DNA from 2 places in the Shewanella sp. SP1S1-7 genome. Region 1 is predicted to be linked to the other one. Evidence: predicted binding sites of a transcription regulator. Region 1 holds the regulator's gene; the other holds the start of a gene.
The links. Region 1 encodes sigma-54, which starts transcription at its own class of promoters, with help from an activator protein. Its sites were predicted from a motif close to GTTGGCACGNNNNTNGNNT; they were not measured.
Positions count from the first base shown of each region.

Region 2: Q4Q49_RS03370 (P-II family nitrogen regulator) is a predicted target of sigma-54. The motif match lies at 6,236-6,254, and genes of this name have one in related genera.

Region 1 covers NZ_JAUOEU010000010.1:114,922-129,972, forward strand. The annotation lists gene zapE (cell division protein ZapE) at 1-663, opposite strand, end outside; gene degQ (Do family serine endopeptidase DegQ) at 1,077-2,429, shown strand; gene degS (outer membrane-stress sensor serine endopeptidase DegS) at 2,545-3,627, shown strand; gene murA (UDP-N-acetylglucosamine 1-carboxyvinyltransferase) at 3,773-5,032, opposite strand; gene Q4Q49_RS10455 (BolA family protein) at 5,042-5,299, opposite strand; gene Q4Q49_RS10460 (lipid asymmetry maintenance protein MlaB) at 5,319-5,603, opposite strand; gene Q4Q49_RS10465 (phospholipid-binding protein MlaC) at 5,600-6,262, opposite strand; gene mlaD (outer membrane lipid asymmetry maintenance protein MlaD) at 6,274-6,747, opposite strand; gene mlaE (lipid asymmetry maintenance ABC transporter permease subunit MlaE) at 6,804-7,589, opposite strand; gene mlaF (phospholipid ABC transporter ATP-binding protein MlaF) at 7,586-8,404, opposite strand; gene Q4Q49_RS10485 (hypothetical protein) at 8,611-8,769, opposite strand; gene Q4Q49_RS10490 (KpsF/GutQ family sugar-phosphate isomerase) at 9,049-10,026, shown strand; gene kdsC (3-deoxy-manno-octulosonate-8-phosphatase KdsC) at 10,026-10,577, shown strand; gene lptC (LPS export ABC transporter periplasmic protein LptC) at 10,574-11,134, shown strand; gene lptA (lipopolysaccharide transport periplasmic protein LptA) at 11,121-11,675, shown strand; gene lptB (LPS export ABC transporter ATP-binding protein) at 11,672-12,403, shown strand; gene Q4Q49_RS10515 (RNA polymerase factor sigma-54) at 12,511-13,989, shown strand; gene hpf (ribosome hibernation promoting factor) at 14,018-14,305, shown strand; gene ptsN (PTS IIA-like nitrogen regulatory protein PtsN) at 14,308-14,751, shown strand; gene rapZ (RNase adapter RapZ) at 14,748-15,051, shown strand, end outside.
Region 2 covers NZ_JAUOEU010000003.1:10,861-25,911, forward strand. The annotation lists gene Q4Q49_RS03340 (zinc transporter ZntB) at 1-419, opposite strand, end outside; gene Q4Q49_RS03345 (YacL family protein) at 719-1,093, shown strand; gene Q4Q49_RS03350 (response regulator) at 1,184-1,813, opposite strand; gene narQ (nitrate/nitrite two-component system sensor histidine kinase NarQ) at 1,806-3,638, opposite strand; gene nrfA (ammonia-forming nitrite reductase cytochrome c552 subunit) at 3,864-5,267, shown strand; gene Q4Q49_RS03365 (hydrolase) at 5,416-5,958, opposite strand; gene Q4Q49_RS03370 (P-II family nitrogen regulator) at 6,302-6,640, shown strand; gene Q4Q49_RS03375 (ammonium transporter) at 6,651-7,901, shown strand; gene Q4Q49_RS03380 (hypothetical protein) at 8,116-8,454, shown strand; gene Q4Q49_RS03385 (hypothetical protein) at 8,582-9,775, shown strand; gene aroG (3-deoxy-7-phosphoheptulonate synthase AroG) at 10,149-11,204, shown strand; gene Q4Q49_RS03395 (hypothetical protein) at 11,308-11,484, opposite strand; gene Q4Q49_RS03400 (ABC transporter ATP-binding protein/permease) at 11,968-13,767, shown strand; gene Q4Q49_RS03405 (hypothetical protein) at 13,845-14,105, shown strand; gene Q4Q49_RS03410 (hypothetical protein) at 14,244-14,453, opposite strand; gene Q4Q49_RS03415 (FMN-binding glutamate synthase family protein) at 14,605-15,051, opposite strand, start outside.

The DNA of each region.
Region 1 (15,051 bases):
CGGATGATGATAAATCTCCGCTTGCTCAAGGGTGCGTAGTCGATAATCGATGCCAGAATCCACATTGAGCACTTCACAATGTTGATTAATTAAGGCTATAGCGGGTAAGAAACGTGCCCGCTGTAAGCCATTTTTATATAAGTCGTCGGGGATGATGTTAGACGTAGCGACCAGCACAACGCCTTCTTTAAATAGCGCTTGAAACAGCGTACCTAACAACATGGCATCGGTAATATCGGAGACAAAGAATTCATCGAAACAGATAACGCGATATTTCGCGGCCATCTTTTTCGCAATCACCAGCAAGGGATCGCGCACGCCTTTCAGTTCATCTAAATCTAAATGTAGCTGATGCATGAAACGATGGAAGTGAGCCCGCAGCTTTTGATCGCCAGGCAAGGCATCAAAAAAAGTATCCATCAGATAGGTTTTACCGCGCCCCACACCGCCCCAAAGATACAGGCCTTTAGGTGAAGCAGGCGCCGATTTTAAGCCTAATGCACTAAACAATTTCCCTACGATAGAACTCGGCTCTTCCGCCGCCGTTAAGTCTTCATAGACACGTTGTAATGCTTTGACCGCAATTTCTTGGGCCGGATCATGGGAAAAACCGTCACGGGTAAGATCTTTTTGATAATGCTGCCAAGGGCTTAACTGAGGCACTTTTTAATTCTCTTATGTCCTTTATTAAAACTGCGATGATATTAGCACGGCCAATGTGGCGCAGGATATATTAATGCTGAATACGACTTTTGCCTCAACGCTAAACAGCATACAAACGGCGAATAAACCTCTATGCTGTAGGTCATTTTAATCGGCAAAACTTGCTGATATCAGGGCTTGAAAAATGAGTATCTTGCCCACAGTTTTCCACTCAGCAACGAGTATGAAACAGCCGATAAAATAGGCTCAAAAAAATTAACATTTGTTAATATGATGAACTTTTTCAATTAGGTGCGTGTCCGAATGGTTACCTAGGCAAATAGCCGGTACCGATACAGATTTGATCTGGCACTCGCACAATAGCTGATGCATTACATCCAGATCGTTCAACCCTTATTTGGAGTTATGAATAGATGAAAACAAAATTATCTGTACTTTCAGCCGCAATGTTAGCCGCGACCCTGACTATGATGCCTGTCGTCTCACAGGCCGCCATTCCACAGACGGTTGAGGGACAATCCATTCCAAGTCTTGCGCCCATGCTTGAGCGTACGACACCTGCTGTTGTGTCCGTAGCCGTTACGGGGACTCATGTTTCAAAACAAAGAGTGCCTGATGTTTTCCGTTACTTCTTTGGCCCCAATGCGCCACAAGAGCAAGTGCAGGAACGTCCTTTTAGAGGCTTAGGCTCAGGCGTTATTATTGATGCCGAAAAGGGCTATATCGTTACCAATAACCACGTGATTGATGGTGCTGATGATATTCAAGTTGGTCTACATGACGGTCGTGAAGTAAAGGCCAAACTCATTGGTACTGACTCAGAATCGGATATTGCATTGCTGCAAATTGAGGCAAAAAATCTTGTCGCAATCAAGTCATCAAACTCTGACGACTTACGTGTTGGTGACTTTGCCGTTGCCATTGGTAACCCCTTCGGTTTAGGGCAAACCGTGACTTCAGGTATTGTCAGTGCTTTAGGCCGTAGCGGTTTAGGCATAGAAATGCTGGAAAACTTTATTCAAACCGATGCCGCGATTAACAGTGGTAACTCGGGTGGTGCACTCGTTAACTTAAACGGGGAATTGATTGGGATTAACACCGCAATCGTAGCGCCGGGCGGTGGTAACGTTGGTATCGGCTTTGCGATCCCAGCCAATATGGTGAAAAACTTGGTCGCGCAAATTGCCGAACACGGTGAAGTACGCCGCGGAGTACTGGGTATTTCGGGACGCGATCTTGATAGCCAACTCGCCCAAGGCTTTGGTTTAGACACCCAACACGGCGGCTTCGTGAATGAAGTAGCCAAAGACAGTGCCGCCGAAAAAGCCGGTATTAAAGCGGGTGATATAATTATCAGCGTCGATGGCCGTGGTATTAAGTCCTTCCAAGAACTGCGTGCCAAAGTCGCCACTATGGGCGCGGGTGCTAAGGTTGAGCTAGGACTCATCCGCGACGGTGATAAGAAAACCGTTAAGGTGACCTTAGGTGAAGCAAGCCAAACCAGTGAATCTGCGGCTGGCGCCGTGCATCCTATGTTGCAGGGTGCATCCTTAGAAAACTCATCTAAGGGCATTGAAATCACCGATGTCGCCCAAGGTTCACCTGCGGCAATGAGTGGCTTACAAAAAGGAGATGTGATTGTCGGTATTAACCGTACTGCAATTAAAGATCTTAAGGCACTTAAAGCACAGCTAAAAGATCAAGAAGGTGCGGTGGCACTGAAGATCATGCGTGATAAGAGCATGTTGTATTTAGTCCTACGTTAATCGACTAAATAGGTCATTTTTTCTGCCACACATAAGCATAGGGAGCTTAGGTTCCCTATGCTTACATAGATTAAACATGTTAATCTAACTCACCTTTTTCAAGATCCATCCTGCCATGACGATAAAAGACACACTATTATATCTCGGTAAAGCCACCCTTTTCGGTCTTATCATGGCGGCCATGTTTTTATTGGTAACCCGTTATTTCGATAACCAATCCCTCGGTAATAGCCTGCTACAAACCCGGGCCAACAACACAGTCGAGCTATCCTTTGCCAAGGCGGTCCGCCGCGCAGCGCCTGCCGTAGTTAACATTTATAGCCTCAGCATAGATCAGAACCGCCCACTTAACTCGGGCTCGCTACAAGGCCTAGGTTCTGGGGTGATAATGAGCAAAGAAGGCTATATTCTTACAAATTATCATGTCATTAAAAAGGCCGACGAAATTGTTGTCGCCCTGCAAGATGGACGCAAATTTACCTCTGAAGTGGTAGGTTTTGATCCTGAAACCGATTTATCGGTACTCAAGATTGAAGGCGATAACTTACCGATTGTCCCCGTTAATCTCGACAGTCCACCTCAAGTTGGTGATGTCGTGCTCGCCATTGGTAATCCCTACAATTTAGGCCAAACCATTACCCAAGGCATCATCAGTGCCACGGGTCGTAACGGCTTAAGTTCTGGTTACTTAGACTTTTTGCAAACCGATGCGGCGATTAATGCCGGTAACTCTGGAGGCGCGCTCATTGACACTAACGGCAGCCTTATCGGTATTAATACCGCAGCATTCCAAGTGGGTGAAGAAGGCGGCGGCCATGGGATTAACTTCGCTATCCCAATTAAATTGGCCCACAGCATTATGGGTAAGTTGATTAAAAACGGCCGCGTGATCCGTGGTGCTTTGGGTATTTCTGGCGAGCCAATTAACCCTGTGGTGGCGCAGATCCTTAATCTACCCGACCTAAAAGGTGTGCTTGTTACAGGTGTCGATCCTAATGGCCCTGCGGCGCGTGCCCTCTTAATGCCAAGGGATGTGATTATTAAATACGATGGTGAAGATGTGCCAGGTGTTGAAATGCTGATGGATCGCATCGCTGAAACCACACCGGGTAAGAAAGTGTTGATGACTGTGATACGCCAAGGTAAACAACAGGAGTTACCTGTGATTATCGATGAGAAGGTTGTGGTCGATAACTAGAGTCGCGCCCCTCATTGCGTAGCACACTAAAACGCAGACAACAAAAAACCAGCTTTTAAGCTGGTTTTTTAATGGGTCGAGATTTAATCCCTCAGGCCTAACTCAATAGCTCAATAGCTCAATAGCTCAATAGCTCAATAACTCGTTACTGAGTACGCACAACCTGCGCGCCTAAACCTTGGAACTTATTCTCAATGTGCTCGTAACCACGGTCTAAGTGATAGATACGATCGACAATCGTCTTACCATCGGCCACTAAACCCGCAATCACTAGACTCGCTGACGCGCGTAAATCCGTCGCCATCACCTGCGCACCACTTAAGGATTCAATCCCTTGGATGATGCAGGTATTACCTTCAAGCTCCATGGTTGCACCCATACGAATAAGCTCTGGTACGTGCATAAAGCGGTTTTCGAAGATGGTCTCGGTAATGGTGGCCGTACCTTGCGCTAAGGCATTAAGCACACAGAACTGCGCCTGCATATCCGTTGGGAAACCGGGATAAGGTGCCGTCTTGATATTGACCGCCTTTGGACGCTTACCTTGCATATCAAGCTCAATCCAATCTTCGCCCGTCGTAATCTTAGCGCCCGCATCTTCAAGCTTAGCGATAACTGACTCAAGTGATGCAGGATCGGCTTTTAGGCAACGAATACGGCCACGAGTTACCGCAGCAGCAACCAAGAATGAACCGGTTTCGATACGGTCTGGCATCACGCGGTAATTACAGCCCTGTAAACGCTCAACCCCTTGAATACGCAAGGTTGCACTGCCTACGCCGGTGATTTTTGCGCCCATGGCAATCAAGCAATTGGCCAAATCGATCACTTCAGGTTCGCGCGCCGCGTTTTCAATCACGGTTTCGCCATCGGCCAACGCCGCAGCCATCAGTAAGTTTTCGGTTGCGCCGACACTCACCATGTCCATGAAAATGTGTGCGCCCTTAAGACGACCATCAACACGGGCTTTAATATAGCCTTCTTTCACTTCAATCTTGGCACCCATCATTTCGAGGCCATGTAAGTGTAAGTTCACCGGTCTTGCGCCAATGGCGCAGCCGCCTGGCAATGACACGTCTGCGGTACCATAACGCGCCAATAACGGCCCTAAGATCAAGATAGACGCGCGCATGGTTTTCACGAGATCGTAGGGAGCGCAAAACTCATTCAGATTAGTGGTTGAAATGCGGATCTGTCCGTCGCCAAGCTCAGTCACTTCAGCACCGAGGCAACGTAATAATTTACAGCTCGTAGTCACATCGCGAAGATTCGGCACGTTAGAAACCACAAAATCGGTCTCGGCCAATACGCCTGCCATCAGAATAGGCAGAGCCGCATTTTTAGCACCTGAAATGATCACATCACCGGCAAGCGGGGGGCTTGCCTGAATTGTTAGTTTATCCACTTTTCCTCACTAGCTAGGCATGTTGAAAACTTTTTCGCGTTTCCATTGAGTCGGCGTGAAAGTTTTGATCGTTAATGCATGTAATTCACCGCTGGCAATGTGTGCCGTCAACGGTGCATAAATGGCTTGTTGCTGTTTGACTCGGCTCATACCATCGAAGCATTCGCCTACGGCGATCACTTTATAATGGCTACCATCCGAGCTAGCGTGAACTTCTTCAAGCCCTAACGCATCACGTAAAATCTGTTCGATTAAGCTGCATTCCATGAAATCTATTACCCTATTCTCAATGCGCTTCTTCGGTAAAGAAGGCATGTAAATCATATAAATCGATGAGTTTTTTAAGTTGTGGTGAGGCTGAACTCAATTCAAGTTGGCTGCCATGTTCACGCACTAACGCCAGCAAAAATGCCATGCCAGCGCTATCACTGTATTCGAGCCCAGATAAAGACAATATCTGAGTAGACTCGCCCAGCAGTTGTTGCCGCTGTGGCCAAAGTGTAATGACATCGGCTTGGGTTATGCGCCCTTTGAGATGACAAACTGTGCCTTGTTGCACAAATTCAATCACGACTGCGACTTCCCTGATTTAGCCTTGATGGTCACTTTTTCTTTGGTGCGATCTTCGAGCATCTTAATCACAGGATCGATACCCTGCTGACGAATCAGATTCGAGATTTCAGACTGCTTAGAAGACAGTAAGCTCACACCTTCGGCGACTAAGTCGAATGCCTTCCATGAGTCATCTTTCAAACGGCGTGCCTTAAACAGCAGTTTGATTGGCGGACGGCCGGCTTCGATGATCTGCACGTTCACATCCACCATTTTCTCTTTGCTGAAATCAACCCCAGGTGAAAATTCCACTTTTTGATTGGTGTATTCAGTAAAAGCTTGGGCATAGGTCGACACTAAATAACCCTCAAACGCATCGACGAAACGATTACGCTGATCTTCGGTTGAATCCTTAAGATACTGGCCTAAGACTTTGTAAGAAGCGTATTTATAATCAATATAAGGCATCAGTTCTTCACGAACGATCACCTTTAAATGATCTGAGTCAGCATCGATTAGCGCTTTATCTTTATGAAAACGATCGAAGGTTTTATTAGCAACGGCTTTCACCATGGCATACGGGTCCTTAGTGTCGACCACCACATCGGCGGCAACAGCGCTCGTTGTCCCTAAAACCATCACTAACGGCAGTAAAAAACGAGATAAGTTTTTAAACATAGCGGTAACCCCTATTTATCCTTCGAACCCATACTATATAAGAACTGACCAATCAGTTCCTCCAACACTAATGCCGAGCGCGTGTCATCAATCTTGTCGCCATCTTTGAGCATACTGACATCATCGTCGACAAAACCCGGTGTTAACCCTAAGAATTGCTCGCCCAATAAACCCGAAGTCAAAATTGCTAAACTACTGGTTTCTGGGAATTTATCGTAACGCTTATCCATCACTAAGGTGACCACAGCCACTAACTTAACGGGATCTAAATCAATGCCACTGACGCGGCCAACCACAACACCGCCGACCTTAACGGGCGAACGTACCTTCAAGCCACCAATATTGGTGAAATTGGCTTTTATGGTATAAGTGCTATCGCTGCTTTTAACTTCAATATTGGCGACGTTAAAGACCAAGACCAAAAAAGCGGCCAATCCCGTTAAAAGAAACACACCCACTAATAATTCAATTTTTCGTGTCAACATGTTCAGCTACCACTCTGTTAATCCATCTTACCTGTGTCGAAATCCGCAGTGTTCCGTTAGCGGCCAAACATCAGGGCTGTCAGTAAAAAATCTAATGCCAATACAGCGAGGCTCGACTGAACCACTGTCTGAGTCGTTGCACGGCTGATGCCTTCCGGATTTGGGATCACTTGATAACCGCGATACAACGCAATCCAAGTCACCACTACGGCAAACACACCACTCTTGATCAAGCAGTTAACTATGTCCTGACGCCATTCGACCGACGCCTGCAGAATCGACCAAAACGCCCCGCTGTCGATTCCCTTCCATTCCACGCCGACTATGTGACCACCGTAAATACCCACAGCGGTAAACATTAACGCCAGCAATGGCATACTGATCACCCCAGCCCAAAAGCGCGGTGCAATAATCTGCCTTAATGGGTCGATAGCCATCATCTCTAAACTCGATAGCTGCTCAGTACTTTTCATCAAACCAATCTCAGCGGTTAAGGCTGAACCCGCACGTCCCGCAAACAAAAGTGCGGTAACCACTGGCCCTAACTCACGCAGTAAACTGAGCGCCACCATAGGGCCTAAGCTTTCTTCGGTGCCAAAACCAACTAAGATGTTGTAGCCTTGCAGCGCCAACACCATGCCGATAAAAAGCCCTGAGACTAAAATAATCACCATAGATTGCACACCGACCACATAAATCTGGCGTACTAATAATGGAAAGCCTTTGCGCACACGTGGCCAGCGAAAAATCGCCCCCCACAACATGAGCCCTGCGCGGCCAAAACCGAGCACTAACTCAATCGCGCTACGGCCCAAGTCGGCAATACTGTCTATTAACTTCACTTGCCAACTCCTTTTGTCATTAATTCTTGTTGGTAATCATTCGCCGGATAATGGAACGGTACAGGGCCATCCGGCGCGCCTTGAATAAACTGTTTTAGCTGCGGATTGTCGGCGTACTTCAATTCTTCTGGCGTGCCGTGGGCGATAACTTTTTTATCGGCAACCACATACACATAATCGGCAATACCGAGGACTTCATCTACATCGTGAGATACCACAATAGAGGTCAGATTCAGCGCATCGGATAACTCACGAATAAGCTTCACTAACACGCCCATAGAGATAGGGTCTTGGCCGGCAAAAGGTTCATCGTACATCACCATTTCAGGCTCAAGCGCGATGGCTCTGGCCAATGCCGCGCGGCGCTGCATACCACCGGATAATTCACTCGGCATCATCTGGGCGGCACCACGTAAACCTACGGCTTCGAGCTTCATCAGCACGATAGTGCGAATAATGTTTTCTGGCAGACCAGAATGTTCTCGCAGCGCAAACGCCACGTTATCGAACACATTGATGTCGGTAAACAGCGCGCCGCTTTGAAACAACATGCTCATCCGCTTACGCAGACTAAATAATTCATTGCGACTCACACCATGGATATCGTGGCCATCAAATAGCACTTGTCCGTGGTCAGGCGTTAATTGGCCGCCGATCAACTTTAACAGGGTCGTTTTGCCTATGCCGCTCGGCCCCATGATCGCCGTCACCTTACCCCTTGGAATGGACAGGCTAATATCTTCATATATCACACGCTGACCGCGGCTAAACCCCAAATTACGGATCTCAACCAACGGCGTTTGTTCTTGAGTCATGCTTGATTCCGACATTTGCAAAAGAGGTGATCCTAGTCTTCCTAGACTGACCAATCGAAGAGCCGCAAATTGTACGTAATTGCGCTTTAACCTACAACCGAATCGACACTATCGCCCTGCGATACTTTCAATTTGCCTCATTTACAGCGAAAATGCGCCCTAAGTTTTCACTATGCACAGGTAAAATGTTACTTAATGTTTTCAACCTAGTTGCAGAATTGACGATATTGGCTAATTCGTTCGCACTTAGCTCGCTCTTCGTCCACTTTTAGGTGCGATGCGTCGATATACGAGTGTGAAATAGAGGCATCCCGTGCGGTAATACCCACAGCGATACGGGATAAATCCATTGAAATAAACGACAAAGACGATGATATTGCTCAAGACCTTCGGCCGCTAAACAGGTTATTGTGCATGAATAGCTGCCGCAGCTGAACTTGACGAGTCGAATCAATCGCTCTAGCCTGCCGCAATTGTTTTGTTGTTTTAGGGAATTCACCACAATAAGACATATGCTAAATCGTCTGAAAACAAACTAAAACTTGGCAGAAAGCCTATTACATATCATCTTTATCGCGTACCAAATTGTGCTATTCCAATCCCATCAATGGGGCGACAAAGACAATGCAAAAAGAGAGATAGACATGGTAGACAAATCACAACTGCGCCAATGGGGCTGTAAAGTTATCGACATTGAAAAGTCAGCCCTAGACAATCTTTATCAATATGTTGATTCGGCTGAATTTGCAGAAGCTTGCGAGTTGATCCTTAACTGCACAGGCAAAGTGATTGTCATGGGAATGGGCAAATCGGGCCATATCGGTAATAAGATTTCTGCCACCCTCGCCAGCACAGGAACGCCTGCATTTTTTGTGCATCCGGGTGAAGCCAGCCACGGCGATCTCGGGGTATTAGCCGATAACGATGTGATTTTAGCGATTTCAAATTCCGGTGAGTCGAGCGAAATCCTCACGTTAATGCCCGTCATCCAACGTATGGGTGTGCCCGTTATTGCGGTAACAGGTAAACCCGAATCGAACATGGCGCGCTTATCTAAAGTGCATTTATGTATTGAAGTACCCGAAGAGGCTTGCCCACTTGGACTTGCCCCAACGTCGAGTACCACAGCGACCTTAGTGATGGGCGATGCGATTGCCATTGCGCTACTACAAGCAAAAGGCTTTACCCGTGATGACTTTGCTATGTCCCATCCTGGCGGTGCTTTAGGGCGTAAGTTATTGTTAAAAGTCTGCGATGTCATGCATAGCGGTGATGACTTACCGCTCGTTAACCACGATATTTGCATCACAGAAGCCCTGTACGAAATCTCTAAGAAAGGCTTAGGCATGACCGCGATTATCGATGATCAGCGCAAGCTGGTTGGTATCTTCACCGATGGTGATTTACGCCGCGTTATCGATGCCGAAGTAAATCTGCGTACAACGCCCATCGCCGATGTGATGACCCGTAACTGCGTGACCATCACCGACGGTGTGTTGGCCGCCCAAGCGCTGCAAGTGATGGACTCAAAAAACATCAACGGATTAATTGTTATCGATAAAGACCGCCATCCAATCGGCGCTCTTAACATGCTAGACATGGTTAAAGCAGGAGTCATTTAATGCCACAGCAAGGATTTTACGGCCCAATCAGTGATGATGTGTGGCAACGCGCGCAAAAGATTAAACTGTTGATCTGTGACGTCGACGGGGTGTTTTCCGACGGTCGTATTTACCTAAGCAATAGCGGCGAAGAGCTAAAAGCCTTCCACACTCGCGATGGCTATGGCGTGCGCTCGATACTCACCAGCGGTTTTAATCTTGCGGTTATCACTGGACGTCAATCCAAAATCGTTGAAAACCGTATGACAGCCCTTGGGGTTGCCCATATTTACCAAGGCGTAGACAATAAGTTCGAGCCCTATGAAGCATTGCTCGCACTCTATGGCGTTACCCCAGAAGAAGTGGCGTATATCGGTGATGATATTGTCGATCTGCCAGTGATGAATGTCGTCGGTTTAGCTGTCAGCGTTGCCGATGGTCATCCCTATGTGCGTCAGCACGCCCACTTTGTGACCACGCTCAATGGTGGCCACGGTGCCCTGCGTGAACTCACAGATCTATTGTTACTCAGTCAAAATAAATTCACTTCGGCCCATGGAATGAGTATATGAGTCGTGTGACACTCGCGATTATTGCTTTTTTTGGAACTGCATTAGTGCTTTATTGGCAAGTGCAGAACAAACACAGCGGTGATACCGATAATAGAGTTAAAGATCAGAATACCCCAGATTTCATCATTGAAGATCTGCGCAGTGTTGAGTTCAATGAACAAGGGCTAGTCAATAGCCGTGTGACGGCGAAACACATGGAACATTATGATTCAACGAATCAAACTTACTTTACTCAACCTGTTTATCTTGTTTATCCAGACCAAGGTAAAGCACAATGGCAACTCAGTGCAGATCAGGGCAAGCTAAACAAGGAAACGGGCAAGGTTGTACTAGAAAACAATGTTATTATTGATGCCATTAGCGCAGAAGAACCGATCCAGACCTTGTCCACCAGTTATCTGGAACTCGATCTCAATACTATGATAATGACCTCTGAACGTACCATTTACGTCACAGGGAAAGATTTTAATATTCAAGGCCAAGGCCTTTATGCCGACCTCAACGCGCAAGAAGTGAAATTGACCAGTCAGGTAGTAGGAACATATGAAGCAAAATAACGTATTACTTGCCAGCCTAATGCTAATAATGAGCATGAGCGCCTTTGCTAAAGTCGACGACCTAAAGCAGGAAGTTAAAATCAAAGCAGTGAGCCAAACGGCAGATATCAAGAACAACCAGATCATCTTCTTTGGTCCGGTGGAAGTTACCCAAGGCTCGATAAAAATCCAAGCAAATGAACTGCGTGCATTTTCTGCCGAAGGTGAAAATAGCAAAATTTTAGTGGCCACTGGTAACCCAGCAACTTACAGCCAAGTGTTAGACGATGGCCGTCCAGCCTCGGCGAGCGCGAAAGAAATTCGTTACGATATGGCAAGCCGTACCCTGACACTGAAAGGCCAAGCTTCGTTAGATCAAGCAGGTAGCCAAGTGACGGGTAATGTGATCCGCTATAACATCATCCAGCAAAAATTGATTGCAGAAAGCACTGGTAATGGTGACGATCGCGTGATCACTATTATTCAGCCTGAAAGCTATCAAGATGATGCCAAACCAGACGCGCCAGCGGATAGACCTGTGAAAAAGCAGGACTCTAAATGACCCAAATCACCCTAAGAGCACAAAATCTGGCAAAGAGTTATAAGAGTCGCCAAGTGGTTAAAGACGTCAGTCTGACGGTCAAAACCGGTCAAGTCGTTGGCCTACTCGGCCCGAACGGCGCGGGTAAAACTACCACCTTTTACATGGTCGTCGGTCTGGTTAAAAGCGATAAAGGCCACATCTTTATCGACGATGATGATTTAACCGCAGATCCTATGCACCTGCGCGCCCGCAAAGGCATAGGTTACTTGCCGCAGGAAGCCAGTATCTTCCGTAAGCTGACCGTCCATGACAACATCATGGCCGTACTGCAAACGCGCAAAGAATTGAAGAAAGAGCAAAGGGAAGAACAACTCGAGCATCTGCTCGAAGAATTCCACATCACCCACATCCGTGACAGCCAAGGCATGTCATTGTCGGGGGGCGAACGTCGCCGTGTCGAAATTGCACGGGCGTTAGCAGCAAATCCTAAGTTCATTTTGCTCGATGAACCCTTTGCTGGTGTCGATCCGATTTCGGTTATCGACATTAAAAAGATTATCGAACAGCTCAAAAGTCGTGGCCTTGGCGTGTTGATCACAGACCACAATGTCCGTGAGACATTAGATGTGTGTGAACATGCCTATATCGTGAGTCACGGAAACTTGATTGCCGAAGGAACACCCGCAGAGATCTTAGACAATCAGCAAGTTAGGGCTGTGTACTTAGGTGAACAATTCAGGCTATAGTTAATCAAGCGGAGCCAATGCAGGCAATTTATGCCACCATTGGACTCCACTCAAGATGATAACAAGCGACCTCATCCAACAATAATAACGTAGGGATCAGCGGTAACATGAAAGCGTCACTCCAGCTCAAACTGGGTCAACAGTTAACCATGACGCCACAATTACAACAGGCCATCCGTCTGTTGCAACTGTCGTCATTAGAACTGCAGCAAGAGATCCAGCAAGCCTTAGATTCTAATCCCCTTCTCGAGCTGGAAGAGGATCAATTCGACGCCACTAAAGACCCTGTAAACCAAACGCTATCCGATACGGATTTCAGTGAATCTAGCACCCTACCGCCAGAAAAAGACAGCTCCACCATAGACACGGCAGAGTCCTTAACCAAAGAATCCATGCCCGACGAACTCCCCATGGACACCACCTGGGATGAAGTGTTCACCGCCTCTCCCAATTCTGGCCCCGGCGGCAGTCGTGAAGACGATATGCCCTTCCAAGGTGAGACCAGTGAAGGCTTGTATGAACACTTAGAATGGCAAAAAAACCTCACACCGTTTTCTGAAACCGATTTAGCCATTGCCACCGCCATTATTGATGCCATCGACGATCAAGGCTATCTCACCCAAAGCACTGACGAAATCCTCGAAGCCATGGGCAATTCTGAGGTTGAGCTCGACGAAGTCGAAGCCGTACTAAAGCGCATTCAACATTTTGATCCCATTGGTGTTGCCGCCCGCGATTTAAGCGAGTGCCTGTTGATCCAACTGTCGCATTTCGCCGCTGACACGCCCAACCTAGAAAACGCCCGCATGCTGATCAAAGATCATTTAGATCTGATCGCAGCCCGCGATTTTAGATTGTTGATGCGTAAGACTAAATTAAAAGAGGATGAGTTAAGAGACGGCATAGCGCTTATCCAAACCCTCAATCCTCGCCCAGGTTTATTGATTACGCCCAACGATGACGAATACGTCATCCCAGATGTGTCAGTGTCGAAGAAAAATGGCCGCTGGGTGGTTGAGCTGAATCCTGACTGCATGCCAAAAATCAATGTAAACCAACATTATGCCTCGATGGCGCGCAGCACTAAAAGCCAAGCCGATAGCCAATTTATTCGTGGTCATCTGCAAGAGGCTAAATGGTTTATCAAGAGTTTAGAGAGCCGTAATGATACCCTGTTGAAGGTGGCGAACTGTATCGTCCAATATCAGCAAGGTTTCTTTGAATACGGTGAAGAAGCCATGAAACCTATGGTGCTGAACGATATTGCCGAAGCGGTAGAAATGCATGAGTCGACCATCTCAAGGGTGACGACACAGAAATACATGCATACCCCTAAGGGACTTTTTGAACTAAAATACTTCTTCTCTAGCCACGTCGGAACTGACGATGGTGGGGAGTGCTCATCCACAGCAATCAGAGCCTTCATTAAGAAACTGGTTGCAGCGGAAAACCAGAAAAAACCATTAAGCGACAGTAAGATGGCACAGCTTCTGGCAGAACAAGGGATCAACGTAGCCCGCAGAACCATTGCGAAGTACCGAGAGGCTATGCTCATTCCGCCTTCTAATCAGCGTAAAAGTTTATAACCTACAGTGGATATCGGAGGACGTTTCTATGCAAATAAACCTGAGTGGACACCATGTCGAAATTACCGAATCGTTACGCGCATATGTAGAAGAAAAGTTTTCAAAACTTGAACGCCATTTCGAACAGATCAATAATGTGCACGTTGTGCTCAATGTCGAGAAAATGCAACAGATTGCCGAAGCGAGAATAAATCTTATCGGTGGTGAAGTTTTTGCTACTTCAGAGCATGCTGACATGTATGCCGCTATAGACGCCCTGATTGACAAGCTTGATCGTCAGGTTATTAAACACAAAGAGAAGTTAACAAAACACTAATAATGGAACTTTGTACCATACTGCGGCCGGAGTGCACTACCTGCGCCACTCCGGGCAGCAAGAAAAAGGTACTGGAACTCATCAGCGACTTAGTCGCTGCCCAGTACCCGACCCTCTCATCTCAAGAGATATTCGAAAGCCTAGTGGCGCGCGAAAAGATGGGGAGCACAGGTATAGGTAACGGCATCGCCATTCCACATGGTCGACTAGCCGATATAGATCAGCCCATTGCCATACTCATTAAGTGTGAAGAGCCGATAGCATTCGATGCTATCGATAAGCAACCTGTTGATATTTTATTTGCACTACTGGTGCCTGCAGACCAATGTCAGCAGCACTTAAGTACCTTGTCTTGCATGGCCGAAAAGCTGAGCGACAAGCAAATATTAAAGCAATTACGCAAGACGCATGATGAAACGGAACTCTATCAGGTAATCACTGGATGAAACTGGTCATAGTGTCGGGCCGCTCAGGCTCAGGCAAATCTGTCGCCCTAAGGGTACTCGAAGATCTCGGCTATTATTGTGTCGATAACCTTCCCTTGCCCTTAATCGGCACTTTGCTTGAGCAACTCAAAGGCAGTAACGATCTCGTCGCCATCAGTGTCGACGTGCGTAACATGCCTGAGCAGGACAAGGTCTTAGTGAAGCAACTGGCGAGCCTGCCTCCTGATACTGAGTTAACCAGCTTCTTCCTCAATTCCAGCGATAAAATTCTGCTCAAGCGTTACAGCGAGACCCGCCGTT
Region 2 (15,051 bases), on a different contig from region 1:
ATAAAGTCGCCCGTAGTTGCAGGCCCATTTCCCTCAAGGATCAGCTCGGCGACATCTTTGACCGACTGTAACTCGCGATCGCAGGTGGATATGATCCGCTGTTTATCGGCATAAATACGCACGGCCACCATGTCTTCGGGAGCTGAATTAGGGTTGAGGTTGACGCCGCGTAACGCGAGCAATATGCCTTCGCCGGCGATAACGGCGCGGGGGCGAGTATCTTGGGCGAGTAGGGCATCACTCTCGACCTTCGGCAGGCCGCTATTGAGTATCCAGTGGCGCGCCTTTTTATTGCGATAGCGAAGGTGCAACCAGAGTAGACCATCCTGCGGATCCCATTTTTCGATCTGTTCTAAGCTTAAGGTGGAACCCGCTTGGGCGCCGCTTAGCACTAAACTGTAGATAAATCCTTCGTGCATATCGCATTCCATATAACTTTCAAAATCATACAAACAAGCTAACTGATTTTGCCGCGAAAATGAAGTGAGTACTCGTGCTTAACGGCGTGGCAACGCGCTTTATACTGCGTTTAAGGCTTTCGACAGAGCACCATTATGCCTTCAAGCCTTCGCCTTGCCTAAAGCGCGTTGAACTCCCGCTGAATGAACAGATATTTTGTACGATTGGTATTAAATCAGCTGTGCTGCGGGAGGCGAGCAACTTCGCCAAGGATAGGTTAAAATTAGCATTAGTAGGCTTAGAGCAAAGAGACAATAAAATGGAATACGAATTTCGGCGTAACAGTTTAACCGGCACTTTTCTGGCCAGCTTTAGCATGGATCATGAAGTGCTGGGGCAGTGGTTTACAGAAGAATTAGGGCCAGACTTAGCCAAAATTCAGCAAGTGTTGGGCATGATTAAAGACATTCAAACCGATAAACGCGGTGCATGGCGCCTCGTTGGTAATGATTTTACCTTAGAGTTAGAGCGTGAACAGGCGCGGGTGTTTGCGAATTCGTTAGGTTTTGAGCAAGAGTATGAGTTAGAAGAGGCTATGTCACTCTATGATGCTGAGTCTGAGGCCTATTGTGGCTTAGAGGACTTTGAGCAGGCGCTACTGAGTTGGCAGCAGTTTGTCGAGAAAGGTCTGTAATTATCCATTTAAGTCCAGTTCGATTAAAAACATAAAGGCAATCATGGGATTGCCTTTATTGTTTGCGCGATACCTCGCTAAACTCAGGGATTACTGATTAAGGTAGCGTACCGCCATTTCGGTTCTCGACTTGGCATTAGCTTTACGCAGTAGGTTTTTCACATGCACTTTGACTGTGCCTTCACTAATGTGTAAATGCTCTGAAATCATCCGATTACTTAAGCCTTCCGCCAGTTGCTCAAGAATTTGTAGCTCCCTTGGCGTCAAGCTCGAAATCCATTCTTGCTCATCGGTCGCATCTTTTAGCTCGTAGAGGTATTCCTCCACTTCATCGCTGATAACTCTGTGGCCAAGCATGGCATTTTTGAGTTTTTCGAGCAGTAAATCGGGCTCAGTATCTTTGAGTAAATAGCCGTCGGCTCCTGCGCGTAATAAACGGATCACATCCTGTTTGGCATCGGAAACTGTGAGTATCACTATGCGCGAGGTGACGCCCTCTTGGCGCATGGCATTGAGGGTATCTAGGCCTGTCATGCCTTTCATATTCAGATCGAGCAAAATAATGTCGGGTTCATCGGTGGCGACGGCGGTTAATGCGTCTAAACCGCCACCAGCTTCACCAAAAAGGCTGAAATCAGGATCTGAGGCAATGAGCTGGCAGATGCCTTTGCGTAACAGGGGATGGTCATCGACCACAAGTACGGAATAAGGTTTACCCATTTGAAGGCTCCTGTTGAGAGGGGAAAATAAGTGTTACTCGAGTGCCACTTGAACCTTTGCTTTGCTGTGCAAGGTCGAATGAATGGTTAGGCTTGAGTGCATCGTCTTGTTTATTGCATCCTTGCTCAATCGTGGTGGTCGCTGCGTTAAATCGGCTTATTTCATTATTGCTAAATACGACTTTACCTGAAAGTTTGCTGGCTCGCTCATGCATAATCCCTATGCCAAAGTGTTGATCTCGTTCTTTTAAGTGTCCAATACCTATGCCGTTATCACAAACATCAATATTGACCATGCCTTTATCATCTTTATAGCAATGGATATTGATGAGGCTGGCCTCGGCGTGTTTGATGGCGTTTAGAGTCGCTTCTCGCGTGATCTGCAGTATGTGAATATGCTGCTTTGCCTCTAACCATTGTGGTGCAAGTTTATAGTTTAAGGTGATCTTGATATTCGTCTTGGCTCTGAGCTGCTCGAGCATAGCCTCTAGGGCACTTTTTAGATCAGGTTCTTTAATTGTGAGTCTAAAGGTAGACAGCAATTCCCTGAGTTGCACATAGGCTGTGCTCACGCCTTCGTTGATTTCGGTTAATTGCGCCTCAACGATCGGGCTGCGGCAACTGCAATCTAAGTTTTTGCGTAATAAGCTAATTTGGATTTTGAGGAAGGACAGCACTTGCCCTAAAGAGTCGTGTAGCTCCCGCGCGATCACGCCGCGTTCCTCCATTAGCGCCAGTTGTTGTCTTTGCTCCGTGGCATTATGGATTACGATTGAGCGGGTCAACATAATCGCGAAATTATTAAATAGCGCGATATTCGGTGTTTGGTCGGCAATTAACTCTAAATAGCCTAAATTAGCCTGCTCAAATTGCAGTGGGAAACGGGTACTCTCTTGAGTCATATCTGGCCAGCCGCCATCGGCCTCAATCACTTCAAGTTCTTGCTCTGGATACTGGATAATGAGCCTAAGGTAGTCGAGTGACTCATAGCCTTTTAACTGATTTAGTGCCGCTTTGAGCGCTTTGTAATCGAGCTTATTTGCGTTTAATGTCAGTAGGTTATCGTATAAAAATGCCAGCTCATTGTTGGCCCGAGTGAGTGCTAAGGTTTTCTCTGCCACCTGCGACTCTAAATCGCCATAAAGCATGGCGAGTTCCTTGGCGGTTTTTTGCAGGGCATGGGTGAGCGCTGTAAGTTCGATATATTCGGTTTCGGGCATTTCGATTTCAAAATTGCCTTTAGAAATAGTATTCGCCGATTCCATAAGCTTTTGCAGTGGGATTACCACTTTCTTCTTAGTAAAACGCACCGCCACAAAGGCGATAATGAGCATGACGCTTAAGCCTAATATTTGGCTGGCGGCGAGGAGCCTGAGTTTAAAGGCGGCGTGGTGCTCCATCTCCAATACCAGTAAATCTATGGTGTCGACAAAGTCCTTAAGTGACGCCACATAGTCGCGGGAGTTTTCCTGCTCTATGTAGTATTTCATCACCAGCCATTTATCGATCACGAGCTGATATTGATCGGCAATCTTACGTGGACTAAACCAACTATCTGAAGGCTTTAAGGTATCGGAATAGAGGGTGTTTTCGAATTCGATTATTTTATCGAGCGCAGCATCACTGCCAGAGTTGGCGTAAAACATCAATCGATAGCTTTGCATCCGCAAAGAACCCGAGGCGTTAATCGCCTTAGCGTCGCCCAAGCTGTAAGACAAATTGATGATAGCAAAGGTTGATAAACTGCTAGAAAGCAGAATGAGTACTAACATTAATCCTAAGATTTTTGAGGTTAGACTGCCTCGTTTCATTAATCCGCTATTCATTTTAATGGCCGCTGTTATGGCACTTTGCAGTGGTTTTTACATTAGAAAATAATGTAATACATTAACAAAAGTATAGAAGTGTGAACAACAACACCTTTACATTTTGATCTAGCGCAAACTTCGACCTAGATACCCCCTAAGAGGTATATGTTTAGCGGGATTAACTCACTAAGTTTGACCATGGAGATGTCGTGATTTACAACAATAATGCAACACGGAGATGAGATGATGAAGAAGATGACAGGTAAGTCCTTTGCACTAAGTGCACTGGTTGCCGCCAGCTTCATGGCGGCGGGCGCAATGGCGAGTGATAAAACTGAGCCTCGCAACGAAGTTTATAAAGACAAATTTGCTAATCAATACGCTAGCTGGCATGACACAGATAAAAGCACTGAGAATACCGATGTGTTAGCCTCGGACCCGAGCTTAGTCGTGCTGTGGGCAGGTTATGGTTTTGCGAAAGATTACAACGCACCACGTGGCCACATGTATGCCATTACGGATGTGCGTAACACTCTGCGTACTGGCGCACCTACCAACGCGGAAGATGGCCCAATGCCTATGGCTTGTTGGAGTTGTAAGAGCCCAGATGTGCCGCGTTTGATTGAAGAACAAGGCGAAGATGGTTACTTCAAAGGCAAATGGGCAAAAGGCGGCCCAGAAGTGGTGAACACCATAGGCTGCGGTGACTGCCATGAAAAAGGCACGCCAAAACTGCGTATCTCTCGCCCCTTTGCTGAACGTGGTATGGAAGCATTAGGCACACCTTTTGCCAAAGCGTCTAAAAAAGACAAGCAATCAATGGTCTGTGGTCAGTGTCACGTTGAATACTATTTCGAGAAAAAAGAAGGCAGAAAAGGTTTCGTTAAATTCCCTTGGGATATGGGCACAACCGTTGAGCAAATGGAAACCTATTACGACGGTATTGAGTTCTCCGACTGGACGCATGCGCTGTCTAAAACCCCTATGTTAAAAGCGCAGCACCCTGGTTATGAAACTTGGAAACTCGGTGTTCATGGTAAGAACGATGTGAGCTGTGTTGATTGTCACATGCCAAAAGTGACTAACGACAAAGGCCGTAAGTACACAGATCATAAAGTGGGTAACCCATTTGATCGTTTTGAAGAAACCTGCGCGACGTGCCACAGCCAAAGTAAAGAGTTCTTAGTCGGCTTGACCAACGAACGTAAAGCGAAAGTAAAAGAGCTTAAAGGCCGCGCCGAAGCACAACTGGTGAAAGCGCACTTTGAAGCCGCAGCCGCTTGGAAAGCGGGTGCAACTGAAGCGGAAATGAAGCCTATTCAAACCGATATTCGTCATTCACAATGGCGTTGGGACTATGCGATTGCTTCACACGGCGCTGCTGCTCACGCTCCTGAAGAAGTCTTACGTATTTTAGGTACCGCAGTAGATAAAGCGGCTGATGCGCGGGTTAAATTAGCGCAACTGTTGGCGAAAAAAGGCATCACAGATCCTGTCGCTATCCCTGATATTTCGACTAAAGCTAAGGCACAAGCCGCTTTAGGTATGGACATGGAAAAAATGAATGCTGAGAAAGAAGCATTTAAGAAGGACATGTTACCTAAGTGGGATGAAGAAGCGAAAAAACGCGAAGCCACTTATAAATAGTGTTTAACAAATCGTTTTTAACCTGAGCTAACCCCTCATGTAAGCAAAAGCCCTCGCTGACTCAGCGAGGGCTTTTTTATGGGAGTGAATGTCAACGTCATGCCTGAACCAAGGGCTGTTTACTTCATTAGAGCCAAGGAATGAATTGCTATTTGATCAGTTTTAATAATGCCCTAAAGCGCTCGCCTTGGGCTTGATGTTGTAATTCAAATAATAGCGATTCCACGTTAGTTAATAAGGCGCCTCTGGCCGTCATCATCTGAATACCCAGTTGTTTATTATCGGCACTGCGTGATGAGACGCCATCTGCGACGAGATGCACCGAATATTGCTGTCCTATAAGGTCACAACAGGTTTGATAAACACACACATGGGTTTCAATGCCCGCCAGTATGACGTGTTTACGATTTGTCTTAGTGAGTGCCTGCGCAAACTCTTCACAGTGCCAACCGCTAAAATGTTGCTTGGCAATGGGGGAGCCGCTTTTCTCTAGCAAGGTTTGAAGCTCAGGACTGGTTGCTCCGAGCTTATCGGGTAGCTGTTCTAACCAGAGTATGGGTATTTCAAATAATTGTGCACCTTGAATTAAGGTCTGTAGTTGTTGGTGCAGCTTGTCACTGTTATCCATGATTTGTGCAAGTTTTCCCTGCACATCGACGATAACGAGAACACATTCTTCAGGTTTTAACATCGGGCCTTCCTTCTGCGCTTGATGATTGTCTTAGTGATGATCTTCGCTTTTGTTTAAGAGCTTGTACTGTGATGCTCAGATTTCATCTCGATTTACGCTTTTCCAGTAAACCTCAATTTAACCTTGTTACCAATAGGCCTAAGGTCGAATAGCGACTGCACTTAAGCTGCTCACTAAAAGAGTGCGTTGCACTTGTTTGTGCTCGATTATGGTGCATTTTTAACCTTTAAAAATAATTTAATTTATTTAAATCCTATATTAATCAGCGAGTTAAAGTTTTGGCCTAATGATTGAATTACCTTTGATACAAGTTAATAACAATCGCGTTTTTTTGGAGGTCAGGATGAAACTAGTCAGCGCTATCATCAAGCCGTTTAAGTTGGATGATGTCCGTGAAGCTATCGCCGGAATAGGTATTGAAGGCATGACGGTGACCGAAGTTAAAGGTTTTGGCCGTCAAAAAGGGCACACAGAGTTGTATCGTGGCGCCGAGTATCAGGTGGATTTTTTGCCAAAAGTAAAACTAGAAATTGCCACTAAGGCTGAAAATCTTGACATGTTAATTGAGGCCATCACCACTGCGGCTCATACGGGGAAAATTGGCGACGGTAAGATCTTCGTCGTCGACTTAGAACATGCTATCCGTATCCGTACGGGTGAACTCGATACAGAAGCGCTATAAGGGGCTGATAATGGAAGAATTAACAAAACTAGGTGGCACAGTCACTGAACTACGCTTTGCACTCGATACCTTTTACTTTTTGATCTCAGGTGCTTTGGTAATGTGGATGGCAGCGGGATTTGCCATGTTAGAAGCGGGCTTAGTTCGCTCTAAAAACACCACTGAAATTTTAACTAAGAACGTGGTGTTGTACGCGATTGCCTGTGTGATGTACCTATTGGTTGGCTACAACATTATGTATGTCGATAACACTGAAGGAGGCTGGTTGCCATCGATTGGTACCTTAATCGGTTCTCAATCATCGGATGCGAGCCATGCATTAGAATCTGACTTCTTCTTCCAAGTGGTGTTTGTGGCAACTGCGATGTCAATTGTCTCTGGCGCCGTGGCGGAACGGATGAAGTTATGGGCTTTCCTGTTCTTCTCTGTGGTAATGACTGCGGTTATCTATCCAGTGGAAGGGTATTGGACTTGGGGCCAAGGTTTTATCGCAAAACTGGGCTTTGTGGACTTTGCGGGTAGCGGTATTGTGCACATGACTGGTGCGACTGCAGCGATTGCGGGGGTATTATTGCTCGGTGCACGTAAGGGAAAATATGGCCCTAACGGTCAAGTGAATCCTATCCCAGGATCTAACTTGCCAATGGCAACCTTAGGTATGTTTATTCTGTGGATGGGCTGGTTTGGCTTCAACGGTGGCTCGCAATTAATGGTGTCGGATGCGGCGAATGCGAGCTCAGTGGCAAAAGTGTTCGTTAATACTAATACTGCGGCTGCATTTGGTGCTATCTCTGCGCTTATCGTATGTAAGATGATTTGGGGTAAAGCGGATTTAACCATGATACTCAACGGTATTCTGGCGGGTTTAGTGGCGATTACGGCAGATCCGCTATCACCTTCACTGTTAATGGCGGGCGTGATTGGTGTGGTTGCTGGTGGTTTAGTGGTGTTCTCTATTGTGGGCTTAGATCGCATTAAGATCGATGATCCAGTGGGCGCGATTTCAGTACACGGCGTGGCGGGTTTCCTTGGGTTAATGTGTGTGCCATTATCCAACGCTGATGCGACCATTACTGGGCAGTTGACCGGTGCAGCCTTCATCTTTACTTGGGTATTCTGTTCATCCTTTGTGGTTTGGTATGCGATTAAGAAAACCATGGGGATCCGTGTGACTGAGGAAGAAGAATACAATGGTATGGATGCGTCTGATTGTGGTATCGATGCTTACCCAGAGTTTGTTACGGTTAAAAATGCTGGTTAAGTAAACTGGCGAATTAATTGTGATTCAACTTGATGCCTAGTGTGGAACGAGGGATAGTAAAGCAGAGCTTAGGCTCTGCTTTTTTTATGGATCATCGCAATGGTTGAAGCTCAAGTAGTTTAATGGGGAAGGCATAAGTCGGTTGCCGCGCATTACTGCTTCCTTGCAGCATTATTTACCTGCACCATTTACTGCACGAATAAAGGAGTGAACTATGAGCTTAAATGCCACAGCAGTCGGTCAATTTACGCGACTCAGTCTTATCGTCATTGCTGGCTTGATATCAGTCTCTGCCTTAGCAGGAGAAGTCATCGTTAATCGATCGAGTGAGCCAGTTGATGCCTTTGCTGTGCGCGATCAAGTGCTCAAGGATTTTGAGTGGCAGGAGTCGCTTCGTCGTCAACAGCAGATCCAAATTCTGCAGGCTTTACCCTTAGGTTGTATTACTGTGATGAAGCCCTATCGCTATTTTACCTGTGGGGAGCATAACTATCGGCCATACCATTACCAGCAGCGTGAGCTATACATAGAGGTTGTTCAACCTTCGCAGTAACTAACGTGTTAAATCACTTATAGTTATTTTTTAACGATAGCGATTGTCATTTTTTGTAACCATTTTATGTCGTCTTTTTCGCCATTTGTAATAAGCTCAAATAGGAGCTAATGGTGTGGGAGGACATATGTCAAAACTATTCCGAGCCGTATACCTGAGTGCCATCATGGGCACTGTACTCAGTCAGTTGGTTGCCTGTAGCTCGACGACCATCGCGCCTGATCCGTCTGATCTTGAGTCGCTACTTGCCGATTCACTGTTTACCCCTGTCGCCGATATTCCTTCCGTTGCGGATATTTTTTATCTGCCGCCTGAGGTGGTAACAGATGTAAAGCGTAGCTATGACAAATATACTTTTTCCCATAATAACGCCATGTTAGCCAACGAATGGTTAGCCAGTTATATCAATGCCAGCCAAACCAATAGCGCTAAAATTGATTTTCGCTACCAAGATAACCTGACCCAAATTGCCCGTGAAACCTACGCCCAAAGGGCAGGGAATTGCATGTCCTTAGTGGTCATGACTTCTGCGCTGGCGGATATATTGAATGTGGGCGCTGAGTATCAAGATATCGCTATTGAACCCATATGGGACAAGCAAGGGGATTTCTATTTAATCAATGGTCATGTGAACTTACGCTTACTTCCGCCCGAGAATTTACATTCAGTCTATGTGTCATCCGCAGCAATCTTAGTGGACTTCATGCCCGAGCGCGCCCTAAGAGGGTATGGTAAGACCCGAGTGAATAAGCAAACCTTGATCAGCATGTTTTACAATAACATGGCGGCAGAGTCTTTAGTGAATGGCGATTTAGATAGGGCCTATGCCCTCATCAAAGCGGGTTTAAATGTCGGCCAGTTTGTCCCCTCACTCAATACGCTCGCCATTATTTATCGGCATAAAGGGGATGAGAAACGAGCCGAACAAGTGTATCGCTATGCGCTTAAGTTTGAGGCGAAAAATTTAACCACGCTTTATAACTTAGCTTTGATTTTAGGGGATCAGGGCCGGCTTGATGAATGGGCTGAAATCAATAAAGTGCTTGAATTAGCAAGGATACGTAATCCTTATTATTACTATGATATGGCGCAGCAAGCCTTCGATGAACATCAATACGACGAGGCTTTAGCATGGTATCAAAGGGCGTTGGCCAAAGCTGATTATCGGCATGAATTCTTCTTCGGTTTATCAAAAACCTATTGGGCGCTGGGGGATGAAAAGCGTGCCAAACTGAATATGGAAAAAGCGCTGGCTTTGAGCCGTGATGATTCAGAGCGTCATCGCTATCAAAACAAGTTACAAGTCATGATGCACCATTAGTATTGGCCTGCTCTAGCATCCAGTTCTCTTGCATAGAGAGCTGGATCAATTGCACTCATTCAAGCGTTTAGTCGTTAATATCTTAGCTGACAGGCATGGATAGCTCACTCGTACTTGCCGCAATCATTCCCCGCTTGCTTTTTATCCGCCATATTCGATTTTGTTCATTAAGGCTGTGAGTTAGCTGGCATATTTGAATTTTGATTTTTTTAAAATATATTAAAACAATAAGTTATATTTGATTTTTTTAAATGGAGACAACTTGGTTGCATTGGCGCTTGAGACTCGATAAATTGAACTCAGTATTGCAGTTGAGATCCCTTATCGCAGCGATAGAAATAGCCTAAAACACCAGAGTTGGAGCAGTAAAATTATGTATTACCAAAATGATGACGTTCGCATTAAAGAAGTAAAAGAGTTACTTCCTCCTATCGCGATTCTAGAACGATTTCCTGCTTCCGAAAAAGCCTCTGCGACTGTGTTTAATGCGCGAAATAGTATCCACAATATTCTGGCTAAGTCTGATGATCGCCTGTTAGTGGTAATTGGACCTTGTTCTATCCACGATCCCAAAGCGGCGTTGGAATATGGTCAGCGTCTGGTTACGCTGCGTGAGCAGTATAAAGATCAACTCGAAATCGTGATGCGAGTGTATTTTGAAAAGCCAAGAACCACAGTAGGTTGGAAGGGGCTGATTAACGATCCTTACATGGATAACAGCTTTAAACTCAATGATGGTTTACGTACTGCGCGTAAGTTGTTAGTGGACTTGAACGACAGCGGTATGCCAACCGCGGGTGAGTTTCTTGACATGATCACCCCGCAATATATGGCAGATTTAATGTGCTGGGGAGCCATTGGCGCCCGAACAACTGAGTCACAAGTGCACAGAGAGCTAGCCTCGGGTCTTTCTTGTCCGGTCGGTTTTAAAAATGGGACCGATGGCACCATTAAAGTCGCTATCGATGCGATAGGTGCTGCCAATGCACCGCACCATTTTTTATCTGTGACTAAGTTAGGCCATTCGGCGATCGTTTCGACCAAAGGGAATCCTGATTGCCACATTATTTTACGTGGCGGCCGCGAGCCTAATTACAGTGCGCCGCATGTCACTGAGATTAGTCAGCAATTGTTAAAAGCAAAGCTTGCCGACAACATCATGATCGACTTTAGCCACGCCAATAGCAGTAAAGAGTATCAACGTCAGTTAGTGGTGGCTGAAGATGTGGCAGGTCAAGTGGCGACGGGGAATACTGCTATTTTTGGCGTTATGGTCGAAAGCCATTTAGTGGAAGGTCGTCAGGATTTAATTGAAGGCCAAGAGCTGTGTTATGGCCAGAGTATTACCGATGCGTGTATCGGTTGGGATGATACCGAGAGCCTGTTGGCCATTCTGAATCAGAGTATTATCGAACGCCGTCAGGTTTAATTGTCTGCTCGTGCGAACATAAACCGCAACGATACCTGAGTTAGTCGTTAACGATTGCGGGTAAAGTAAAAACAAAGGCGCTATCCCGGCGCCTTTGTTTTATCTATTTATTGCTTATTTCAACAATGTATTCATTTGCTTTGGCTAAGCTACCAAAGGCGGCAATAAGGTTGTCTCTACCTTTATCTTGTATCTCTGGATTGCCTGATTCGATCATCATCCACACCCAAGTTTGGATCAGTGGTAATGGCGGGTATTGAACTTTAGCGGAATCCAACATAAAGCTTCCTTTGATCTTATTTAATTTGTTTGTCTTAATGTTCTCGCTAGAGCTTGGGCGTATGAATCGCAAAATCTAGCGCGTAGAGGTTAACAAATTCTATCGATTTGTATAACCGCCTCCATGGCATTTTGGGCAAAACTGCAAAAATAATCAACAGCAGTAAGGTTGAGCTAAGCCTTCCCCCACAGCAAACTTGTCTTCTGTTATACGGCGCAAAGGTCAAGTCAAATGCAAGCTATGGGTATTTATGTCAGCACAGAAATCAGTATAAATTCATTTCTTGTGAATGTGCCAGTGTAATGCGTAAGTATGACGTTTTAGCTTTTGACAAGATCAGAATAGCAACGGATTGTGTCGTGAATAAGTCTATTTGTCTGTCAGGAAAATCTGATTGATTTTATTCAAGCTTTGCTCGTTTCGTTTAGCTTATGTCTGGTTTGTACTGTTACAATTGACATAACTCATTCAAGGTTATCTCCTATGCGCCCAACGTTATATTTTGAAGGTCCAGTTGATAAATTAAACTGGCACGTCATGAAGCTGCTTTGGCCTTACTTATTGGAATACAAAGGCCGTATTGCGCTGGCGATGTCATGCCTCATCATCGCTAAGCTGACCAGCGTGGCTTTGCCTTTTATTCTGAAGCATTTGGTCGACACCTTAGATGCCGATAAAACCGCGCAAGCCCTCAGTGTGCCCGTGGGATTAGTGTTGGCCTATGGTGCGATTCGTTTACTGACGGCGATTACGGGGGAGATCCGCGATACCTTGTTTGGTCGGGTGACTGAGCGGGCGATCCGCCGTTTAGGCTTAGCGGTATTCGACCATTTACACCGACTTGATCTCGATTTTCATCTAGAGCGCAAAACTGGCGGTCTATCCCGTGATATTGAGCGCGGCACCAGTGGCGTGAGTTTCCTCATGCGGTTTATGGTGTTCAACATAGTGCCGACCTTGCTCGAAATTGTCATGGTGATTGGCATTTTCTTCTATAACTACGGCATTGCGTTTGCGGCAATCACTTTTGTTGCTGTGCTGGCTTATATTATTTTTTCTGTGGTCGCGACCGAATGGCGTACTGAGTATGTTCGTGATGCGGCCAAGGCTGACTCGTTATCGAATACCCGCGCCATCGACAGCTTGCTGAACTATGAAACGGTAAAGTATTTTAATAATGAAAAGTATGAGTCGCAGCGCTATGACCAAGCGCTTGAACAGTGGGAAGTCGCTAAACGTAAAAACCGCTTATCTTTGTTTGCGCTTAATGGCGGACAAGCTGTGATTATCGCTCTGGCGATGACAGCTATGATGGCGCTGGCGGCTTACCGAGTCACCTATGGCGATATGACCTTAGGTGATTTTGTGTTGATTAATGCGTTTATGATGCAGCTCTTTTTACCCCTTAACTTTTTAGGTTTCGTGTATCGCGAAATTCGCGGCGCCTTAGCCAATATTGAGCGTATGTTTAGCCTGCTCGATAAACATCCCATGATAGTCGACTCACCCCAAGCGCTCGATTTTCAGCCTACTAAGGGTGAGCTGGTATTTGAAAATGTGAATTTCAGCTACGACGAGCGGCAAATTCTGCGGGACGTGAGTTTTAAGGTCGCTGCCGGTAAAAAGGTTGCTGTAGTGGGCGATAGCGGCGCAGGTAAATCGACACTGATTAAATTGCTGTTTCGATTTTACGATGTGGACCAAGGCGCGATTAAAATCGATGGACAAGATATCCGTCATCTTACGCAAGATGCGTTGCGACGGGCCATAGCTATCGTGCCGCAAGATACAGTGCTGTTTAACGATTCATTAGTTGAGAACATACGTTATGGTCGCCCGGGCGCGACGGATGAAGAGGTGCGCAACGCGATTAAACTGGCGCACTTAGAGCAATTTATTGCATCGCTTGCCCTTGGTTGGGATACAAAGGTGGGTGAGCGCGGCTTAAAACTCTCTGGTGGAGAAAAACAGCGGGTCGCAATAGCGAGGGCCATTTTGAAGGGCTCACCCGTGCTGGTATTTGATGAGGCGACATCCTCGCTCGATAGTCGCTCCGAGCAAGCGATTTTGTCGGCACTGCGGGAAGTTGCTAAAGGGCACACTAGCCTTGTGGTGGCTCATAGATTATCTACTATTGTCGATGCTGACCAAATCGTCGTCTTGAGCCAAGGTGAAATTGTTGAGCAGGGTAATCACCAGACTTTGTTAGTGGCAAATGGTCTATATGCCAAATTATGGCGGATACAAAATGAGCAGCAACATACTCATCTGAGCAGTGAATAGCGCAATACAGTTCAGTCTTTATTCAGCTTCGGCTCTCTATACTCAAATGCCAACACATCAATCGGAAGAGATCTGGCATGGAAAATATTGCACTGAGAGTGAACATTGAAGGCAAAGAAGAAAAAGTCGCCACTGATTGGTTTGCCATCATGGCGACATTGAAAAAACGTGGTGTTGATTATGATTCGCTGCAACGTATTCATGCTGAATTGAATGCGGGTCTACTGGTGACGACTCGGTGTCTTACTTTGGCTAAGGTCAATCCAGAGATGGTACTTGCGGGCGTGATCCGCGATATGCATGTGCCGACAAGTGACTATATGATGAGCATGCGCTAAACATCATAGAAAATGCGTTAGAAAGTCAGCGTTTGATGAGAATGTGGGAGGGTAGTGGTGAGCAACTATTCTCGATGCTCAAGGAAGAGTCATTTTGCTTTAACGCTTTATATCTTGTTTAAGACCAATAGTGCCGAATTAAGCTACGCCATTCAGCTTGCCAGCTTTCCAACCTTCGCATAAAAGATTCAATTTAGGCGCTGACTCATCGATCAAGGTGAGTCGAATGATCTGTCCTTCACGAAAACACACAAGCTCGCCTTCGATCTCAGTCAGGCGATTACAGCTCTTACAGCTCGTGCTTACAGTTTTACTGGCGGGCAGTTGGCTTACGAAGCTAGATTTCAAAGTGTTTCCTTAAGTTCAATTGTGGGTAAGGTATTTGAATAACGCCTCACCTCACGGATCTTACCTCTTTTGTGATACGCATTCAAATATACCTTATGTAAAACTCATATAGACAAAAGTTGTACTGGCTAATCACCGCAAGGGTTTGCGGCTATTTATCCATGTGCGAATAGAATTTGTCGAGTGAGATAGATAAACCGCTATCGAGCACAATTCGTACATGTGAAGGCTTAAGTTGTCTTGGCTCTGTCACACCGCAAGAGTGCGCGATTAGCCCTAAGTCATGGTGTAAATTATGATTATAGTTAGCGACCCGCGTCGATTTATCCCTAGGATTTAGCCCTTGTTGAAGTTTTGGATTGTGCGTAGTGATACCCGTTGGACAGGTATCTTTATTACATTGCAAGGCTTGAATACAGCCGAGGGCGAACATGTTGCCACGGGCCGATGCGATAAAGTCAGCACCTAATGCCAAAGCCCAAGCGACTCTAGATGGGGCGATAAGTTTGCCCGAGGCGATGACTTTGATACGTTTACGCAAGCCTCGTTGGATCAAGATATTGACTAGGATAGGTAAGCTTTCTTTCAGCGGTAATCC